Regions from separate parts of the Pantoea sp. SM3640 genome, predicted to be linked through region 1. Evidence: predicted binding sites of a transcription regulator. Region 1 holds the regulator's gene; the other holds the start of a gene.
The links. Region 1 encodes Fur, which represses iron uptake genes when iron is present. Its sites were predicted from a motif close to ATAATAATGAGAACNACTATCAA; they were not measured.

Region 1 (4,467 bases):
TTACTAAGCCATGGCAAAAGAACAGACTGACCGCACGACGCTCGATCTCTTTGCTGATGAGCGCCGCCCTGGTCGCCCCAAAACCAGTCCGCTTTCGCGTGATGAACAGCTGCGCATCAACAAGCGCAATCAACTCAAACGTGACAAAGGACGCGGACTTCGTCGTGTCGAACTGAAAATGAACAGTGAAGCCGTCGATGCGCTCAACACGCTGGCAGAGCAGCGCAATCTCAGCCGCAGCGAGCTGATTGAACAGATGCTGCTGGCACAGCTCAAACTGGATTAATGCGGGCAAATCGCACGCAGGAGCAAATGTCGGGGCTTTAACCGTTCACCGGTTTTCTCTCGTCTGCTATTATTCGCTGAAATGTGCTGCGGCACACATCTCATTATCAGGATTTAAGAGGTTATTTTACTCATGGCACTTGTAGGCATCTTCTTTGGCAGCGATACCGGCAATACCGAAAACATTGCAAAAATGATCCAGAAACAGCTGGGTACAGACGTTGCAGAAGTGCATGACATCGCGAAAAGCACAAAAGAAGATCTGGAAGCGTTTGATATCCTGCTGCTGGGCATTCCGACCTGGTACTACGGTGAAGCGCAGTGCGACTGGGATGACTTTTTCCCGACGCTGGAAGAGATCGATTTCAACGGCAAGCTGGTTGCGCTGTTTGGCTGCGGCGATCAGGAAGATTACGCGGAGTACTTCTGTGATGCGATGGGCACAATCCGTGACATCATTGAGCCGCACGGTGCCGTGATTGTCGGACACTGGCCAACCGAAGGTTACCACTTCGAAGCCTCAAAAGGTCTGGCCGATGATACCCACTTCCTGGGTCTGGCCATTGATGAAGATCGCCAGCCTGAACTGACTAACCAGCGCGTAGAGCAGTGGGTTAAGCAGATTTCTGATGAACTGCAGCTGAAAGATATCCTCGAAGCCTGATCCTGCCCGACTCAATGTGAGCGCCAGCTCACATTGAGGCAATGGAAATTCCTATAGAAATAATAGCCACATTTTTTTAACTTTCTCCGTTTAATCTGTAGAATACCCGCATCGATCTTCCGCTTATTTCTCAGGCGGCAAGACTAAGCGATGTACCAACAGACATCTGCCAGAATCCTCCCCGGCCCGGTGACCTATCCCCCACAGCCCGTGATGATTCAGGCACGCCCTCTGGTTTTCATTTCATCGCTTCAGTTCTATAATGAGACGCAAATGAGAATGAGCGCAGATCGACATTCAAGGCGACAAGCCACAAAAGTGAATATAGTGACAGGACAAAATCCGCATGACTGACAACAACACCGCATTAAAGAAGGCTGGCCTGAAAGTGACGCTGCCCAGACTGAAAATTCTGGAAGTGCTTCAGGAACCTGAGTGCCATCACGTCAGTGCGGAAGATTTGTACAAACGCCTGATCGACATCGGCGAAGAGATTGGCCTGGCTACCGTTTACCGTGTTCTGAACCAGTTTGATGACGCTGGTATCGTGACCCGTCATAACTTTGAAGGCGGCAAATCTGTCTTTGAACTGACGCAGCAGCATCACCACGATCATCTGATCTGCCTGGATTGCGGCAAAGTTATTGAGTTCAGCGATGAGTCGATCGAAACGCGTCAGCGCGAAATCGCCACCCGTCATGGCATCAAGCTGACCAACCACAGCCTCTATCTCTATGGACACTGTACGCTGGGCGATTGCCGGGAAGATGAAACCCTGCACGACCAGTAACGCGAACTGAAATAAAAAAACCGGTGAATTCACCGGTTTTTTTTCGTCTGTCCTGGGCTGTGATATCAGGCGACCAGCGTCTCCTGCAGATAGCGCCAGCGTGGAATGGAGCTGCTGCAGTCCAGTATCGCCAGCGAAATACGGCTCTGATTATTGCCATTCATCATCTGCATTTCGCGATACTGCACGGTGATCTCTTTCTCATGATGAGAAAGGATGACGTGCTCGCAGGTGGCAATACGCATCCCTTCGCGCTGTCCCTGCAACTGCCTGAAGAGTTCCTCGACCTCGTTCAGATTGCACTCTCTGCCCTTTGGAGTGACCATGCGGAATTCAGGATGGAAATAGGACATCAGCAGCTCAAAACTGTCATCAGATCCGGCAGGCTGGTTAAAAATACGTTCAATGAGCTGATGTAAAACGACCACACTGTTTCTGGCTTCCTGGGCGAGAACTGTCATTTTTTTTCCTTCTGTAACCCGCTTTGCAACCTCTGAGAGCGCATAGCCTACCTGAAAGCGGATAATTCACATCCGGAAATTGATTAATTTTTTTAAACTCAGATTTCTCTCACAATGCGGCATTTAATCGGTTGCGGTTAGGTCAGAATAATCGTCGGCAATGATTAAAATCGGGGCAACAAAAAAGGGCGATAAATCGCCCTTTTGTCATTTTATGAGGTCAGCCTCAAAAAAATTTATTCGCCGGTTTTCGCCCAGGTATCACGAAGACCGACGGTGCGGTTAAACACCAGCTGCGACGGTTTAGAGTAAACGCTGTCGGCACAGAAATAACCTTCACGTTCAAACTGGAATGGAGTGGTCGGTTCTGCATCGCGCAGGCCCGGTTCCACAAAGCCCTGTTTGATCGCCAGTGACTCAGGATTGATTACCGCCAGGAAGTCCTCTGCCGCGCCCGGATTTGGCACACTGAACAGACGATCATACAGACGGAACTCTGCTGGCTGCGCGTGATCCGCAGACACCCAGTGAATCACCCCTTTGACCTTACGGCCATCGGCAGGATCTTTGCTCAGCGTATCTGTGTCGCTGGTGCAGTAGATGCAGGTGATGTTGCCCGCTTCATCTTTAGCGACGCGCTCAGCACGAATCACATAGGCATTACGCAGGCGGACTTCTTTGCCCAGCACCAGACGCTTATATTGCTTGTTCGCCTCTTCGCGGAAATCGGCACGGTCGATCCAGATCTCACGGCTGAACGGCACTTCACGCGTGCCCATCTCCGGTTTACCCGGATGATTTGGCATAGTGATGATTTCGTTATGGCCTGCTGGCAGATTTTCAATCACCACTTTCAGCGGGTCCAGCACGGCCATGGCACGTGGCGCGTTCTCGTTCAGGTCGTCGCGAATACAGGATTCCAGCGAGGCCATCTCCACGATGTTATCCTGCTTGGTCACGCCAATACGACGGCAGAATTCGCGGATAGAGGCGGCGGTATATCCGCGACGACGCAGACCTGAAACGGTCAGCATGCGCGGATCGTCCCAGCCTTCTACGTGCTTCTCAGTCACCAGCTGAGTGAGTTTGCGTTTCGACATCACCGCATACTCCAGATTCAGGCGCGAAAACTCATACTGACGCGGATGAACCGGTATGGTGATGTTATCCAGCACCCAGTCATAAAGTCGACGGTTGTCCTGGAACTCCAGCGTACACAGCGAGTGCGTAATGCCTTCCAGCGCATCAGAGATGCAGTGGGTAAAGTCATACATCGGGTAGATGCACCACTTGTTGCCGGTCTGGTGGTGTTCCGCGAACTTGATGCGGTAAAGCACCGGATCGCGCATCACGATGAAATTAGAGGCCATGTCGATTTTAGCGCGCAGACAGGCCGTGCCCTCGGCAAACTCACCGTTACGCATCTTCTCAAACAGCGCCAGGTTCTCTTCCACGCTGCGGTCGCGATAAGGGCTGTTTTTGCCCGGCTCTTTCAGGGTGCCGCGATATTCGCGAATCTGATCCGGACTCAGCTCATCTACGTAGGCGAGACCTTTAGAAATCAGCTCGATGGCATAGTCATAAAGCTGATCAAAATAGTTTGATGAGTAACAGACCTCACCGCTCCACTCAAAACCCAGCCACTGGACGTCACGCTTGATGGATTCAACAAATTCCACATCCTCTTTAACCGGATTGGTATCGTCGAAACGCAGGTTGCATTGCCCCTGATAATCCTGGGCGATGCCAAAATTCAGACAGATCGATTTCGCATGACCAATATGCAGATAGCCATTGGGCTCTGGCGGAAAACGGGTATGCACGCTGCTGTGCTTACCGCTCGCCAAATCTTCGTCAATGATCTGACGAATAAAGTTAGTTGGGCGGGCTTCAGCCTCACTCATCTCAAAAATCCTCAATACGAATAACGGGTGATTTGTACCACGAAGTAACGGAGTATGATCCACAAAGCGTCTGAGGGAAACAACCGTTTGTTAAGCCTTTAAAACAAAAAAAGGCAGGAATCGCTTCCTGCCTGTGGGGTTCTGTTGCGGGGATTAGCCTTTCACTTCATACAGCGGAGTTTCACCTGCCACCACCTGACCGCGGGCCAGTAATGTCAGACCGGCGAAATCATCGCTGTTGCTGACAACCACCGGACTCACCATTGAGCGGGCATTGGCGTTCAGGAATTCAAGGTCCATTTCCAGCACAGGCTGACCGGCGACCACCGTGGCCCCTTCTTCAGCGAGACGGGTAAAGCCTTT
Region 2 (4,467 bases), 680 kb from region 1:
GTGCAATGCCCATTTTCAGGGTGACCTCATCGCCTAATCCCTGTGAGAGGTTGAGCGACGGGCTCCAGTTATCGCCGACAATCGAATGGTGATCGAAGCGCATGCCTGGCGTCAGCATGGTGCTGTCGGTCAGCTCAATATTGTCTTCCGCAAATAGTGAGAAGATCTCCGCCTGCGAATAGGGAGAGCGTCCGGTGGAGGCGATACCGGGAATCGAACCGTAGCTGGCGGCCTGCGTCGTCGAGGACGGATCCTTCATCCGCTGCTGATTCCATTCCGTGCCAAAGGTTGCGGTCTGATTCACCAGCCACTCAAACGGCACGCTGATCTCGCTGTGCAGCAACACATCATCCAGCTGGATGGTGTTGAAGTTGCTGTTGGAAAAGATACCTTCAGTGCCGCCCGCCAGCCCTTCATTCAGGCGCGAGTTACGGGTGTTTTCATACTGCGCATAGGTATTGGTGCTGAGGCCATTATCCCAGGCGCCGGTCCACTTAACCGAAAAGTTCTGCCGATAGAGCCGGTTGGTCTCGTCACCATATTTGCTTTTCACAAGCGCGTTGGTATTGGTGTTCTGGGTGTCGCCAGCATAGAGGTTGCCCTGCCGGCTGTAACCGGCCCCCACTTCCAGCGCCTGCATTGGTGCAAACGCCCAGCGCAGCAGGCCATGAATATCTTTATTGACTGAACCTTCCCGGCCCGACGGGTAGGATCCTGCATAACTGCCGGTGCGGTCAGCGGCGTGACCTTCATTAATGTCGTAAGCGTCGGCCTGCGTTTTTGCCAGACCGCCATAGAGCCGGAAACTGACATCATCGCCCAGCGGTCCTTCAAGACTGAAGTTGGTACGCCGCGTCGCGCCCTCCTCCTTGTGTTGCGGCACGTTGTAATAGGCGCTCCACGAGCCGTGCCACTGATTATCCATCTCTTTTTTTGTGATGATATTAACTACACCGCCCGCCGCACCATTGCCGTAACGGGCCGCTGCCGGACCGCGGATGACGTCAATGCGGTCAATGATCTCTGGCGGTACCCAGTTCGTGTCGCCGCGTGTGTCGCGCTCGCCACGCCAGCCAAGCCGCACGGAATTACGGCTGGTTACCGGCAGCCCATCGATCAGAATCAGGGTGTTTTCCGGCCCCATGCCACGGATATCGATCTGACGGTTGTTTCCGCGCTGGCCGCTGGTGGAGTTACCGGTCAGGTTGACACCCGGCATGGTGCGGATAATTTCGGCAACGTCGCGCGCAGGGGGATGTTTTTTTATTTCGTCGGCGGTAATCGTCGATACGCCAGGTGCCTGCAGCGTCTGCTCAGCGGCGGTGACCGTCATGGTGCCGTCGTGGATCGTATCTGACGTGTTGTTGATCGCCGGGTCGCTGTGGGCTTGGGCAGCCACTGCGCCAGCAGAAATGAGAGAGGCAGTAAAACCCAGTTCAATCATAATGGCTAACGAAAGCCGGGATAACTTTTTCATTTTTCTGTTCCTGGAGTGCCAGCGAGCATGCCACTGCCGGCGTACCGGTAAAAAGGTCATAACCTTGCCTGCAACGCATTAACCCTCCCGCCACACCTGCTTCAGAAACGCGTTACGTCCGTCTGAAATCCGATGCGACAGAGAGAATGCGCGCGCTCCCTGTCGAGCGGAAACACCCTATTGCAAATGCAAATAATTATCAATACTATTATCTGTAACATGCATGACCCTAAGCAAGTGTGATTGAATCATGGCGCGAATGGCGTGGTTAAACGAAGAGACCGGCAGCGAACGCTGGTGGCATCATCAGCAGCAACAGGGCATTCCCCTGATTGAACCCGCTGAAAAGGGGACCTGTCAGGTCACTTTTTTCTGGCGTGATCCGCAGGGTGATCCGCTGCACTCTGATACCCGGCGCGTCTGGATCAACATTACCGGTGTAACCGATCATCATCACACAGCCTCACCTTCTTCCTTAACACCTGTTCCTGATACCGATGTCTGGTGGTGGCAAACCACCCTGCCCGCTGACTGGCGCGGCAGTTACTGCCTGATCCCTGACAACCAGACAGAGACGTTTACCGGGCAGACTGATATGCAGGCGCTGCGCCAGTGGTGGGGTCAGAAATTCCGGCACGCACAAAGCGATCCGCTCAATCCGCTGCGGAACTGGTCGGCCGGGCGCGGCATGAGCGTCTCACCGCTGCATCTGCCGCTTGCGCCTGAGCAGCAGGTCTGGCGTGCAGTTGATGAAGGTCGCGCCGCCACTCTTCCGCTGCAGCAGCATCTGTGGCGCAGCCAGCGGCTGGGCAATCAACGTCAGGTCTGGCTTTATGTCACCGGCGAGGCAGACGCTGCCGATCGTCCGCTGGCACTGCTGCTGGATGGTCAGTTCTGGGCGCACAGCATGCCGGTTGCCGGTCCGCTTCAGGAACTCACTGAGGCAGGCGAACTGCCTCCTGCGGTCTATGTCATGATCGACATCATTGACCGCGAACACCGCACGCGTGAACTGACCTGTAATCCCGATTTCTGGCTGGCGATTCAGCATGAGCTGTTACCACAAATTCAGCAGTGGGCACCGTTCCGGGCCGACAGTACGCTGGTGGCCGGACAGAGTTTTGGCGGCCTTTCTGCCGCTTACGCCACCCTGACCTGGCCGGAAACCTTTGCGGGTGCCGTCAGTCTTTCCGGTTCGTTCTGGTGGCCCGCGCGCGGCGACCCGAATGGCTGGCTGCCGCAGCAGTTACAGCAGGGTTTGCTGCAGGCGCCCTCCCGGCGCTTTTATCTGGAGGCGGGACGGCGCGAACGACTGATTCTGGCGGCAAACGAGCAGTTTCAGCGCGATCTGACTGTGGCAGGACATCAGGTCAGCTATCACCCGGTTGAAGGTGGTCACGATGCGCTGTGCTGGCGCGGCGGGCTGCTGGCGGGCCTCAAAGCTATGTGGCAATCGTCATAACCCGCTGAACTCCCGCCGCCTGTGCGCCATTAAAAGAAAGAAAAAGGATACGCAGGAGAGCGGCGTTAACGCGCCCGACGACTTCGGACAGGAGACCAACATGCAACAACTCAATCCTTTCGACGATCCCCAGCAGGATTGTCAGGTGCTGAAAAACGATCAGCAGCAATACAGCTTATGGCCCGCCTTTTGTGCGGTTCCGCCAGGATGGCGGCCTGTTTATGGGCCCGAACCACAGGTTCGCTGCCTGAGCTGGCTGAATGAAAACTGGCACGATATCCGTCCGGTTATGACGCCGGACAGTGGGAGCCACAATGTCTGAGACCACCCTGAACCCGCTGACAGAACAAAAAACATTGCCGCTGGTGGCCGCTCAGCCCGGCATCTGGATCGCTGACCAGTTATCCCCCTATTCCAATGCCTACGCCGTGGCGCATTTCGTTGAACTGCGTGGTGCGCTGAACAGCGCGCTGCTGTCTCGCGCCATCGTTGCCGGCATGCAGGAAGCGGACACGCTGAATATGGCCTTTGGCGAGCAGGAGGGTGAACCGCTGCAGTGGCCTGCCCCCCAGCATTTTCGCGAGCCTGAAATAATCGATCTGCGCGATGCCGCCGATCCGGCGGCGGCCGCACGGGCGCTGATGCAGCATGATATGTCCGGCGATCTGCGGGTGCTGAGCGGTGCGCCGCTCTATCATCACAGCCTGCTTCGGCTGGGCGAGGATCACTGGTACTGGTATCAGCGCTACCATCATCTGGTGGTCGATGGTTTCAGCTTTACCGCCCTGACCCGCCGTATCGCCCATCTCTACACCGCCTGGCGGCACGGCGACACGCCGGAGCCGAGCCCCTTTGTCCCGTTCAGCGAGGTCGTCGACGAGTATCAGCGCTATCAGCACTCTTCGACCTGGCAGCGCGATCGTCAGTTCTGGCTGGAAAAAGGGGCGCATTTACCTGCGCCCGCCTCGTTATCCTCGCTGCCGCTGGCGGGTCAGAGTGCCAGCACCGACCTGCTGCGACACACATTTGCCGTGGAGCGACACACCTTTCAGGCGTTGCTGGCGCATACTCAGCAGCAGAATCTCAGCGCGGCGGACACCGCCTTTGCGCTGGTGGCGCTGTGGCTGGCGCGCCTCACCGGTCAGAACGACTTTGCCGCCGGTTTCATCTTTATGCGCCGCATCGGCTCGGCCGCGCTCTGCGCCACCGGTCCGGTGATCAACGTATTGCCTATGGCGATCCATTACGATCCGGCACAGCCGCTGACGTCACTGGCCGCGCGGCTGGCGGGTGAGGTCAGAAAAATGCGCCGTCATCAGCGTTACGACGCTGAGCAGGTGCAGCGCGATCTGGGGCGATTGGGTGACAGTGCTCCGCTCTATGGGCCGGTGATTAACCTGAAGATGTTCGACTATCAGCTCGATTTCGCCGGCATTGAAGGCATCACTCATCAGCTGGCGTCAGGCCCGGTTCGCGATCTGGAGATTGCTATCTACCTCAGCGAACAGGGCGACCTGACGCTGGAATT

Region 2: a site for Fur is predicted at 1,664-1,686, ahead of fes (enterochelin esterase). Genes of this name have one in related genera too.

The regions. Positions count from the first base shown of each region.
Region 1 covers NZ_CP064872.1:2,730,277-2,734,743, forward strand. The annotation lists gene ybfE (LexA regulated protein) at 11-286, shown strand; gene fldA (flavodoxin FldA) at 419-949, shown strand; gene fur (ferric iron uptake transcriptional regulator) at 1,296-1,739, shown strand; gene IV493_RS12730 (hypothetical protein) at 1,805-2,200, opposite strand; gene glnS (glutamine--tRNA ligase) at 2,437-4,104, opposite strand; gene nagE (N-acetylglucosamine-specific PTS transporter subunit IIBC) at 4,258-4,467, opposite strand, start outside.
Region 2 covers NZ_CP064872.1:3,410,747-3,415,213, forward strand. The annotation lists gene IV493_RS15860 (TonB-dependent siderophore receptor) at 1-1,477, opposite strand, end outside; gene fes (enterochelin esterase) at 1,728-2,939, shown strand; gene IV493_RS15870 (MbtH family protein) at 3,040-3,261, shown strand; gene IV493_RS15875 (enterobactin synthase subunit F) at 3,254-4,467, shown strand, end outside.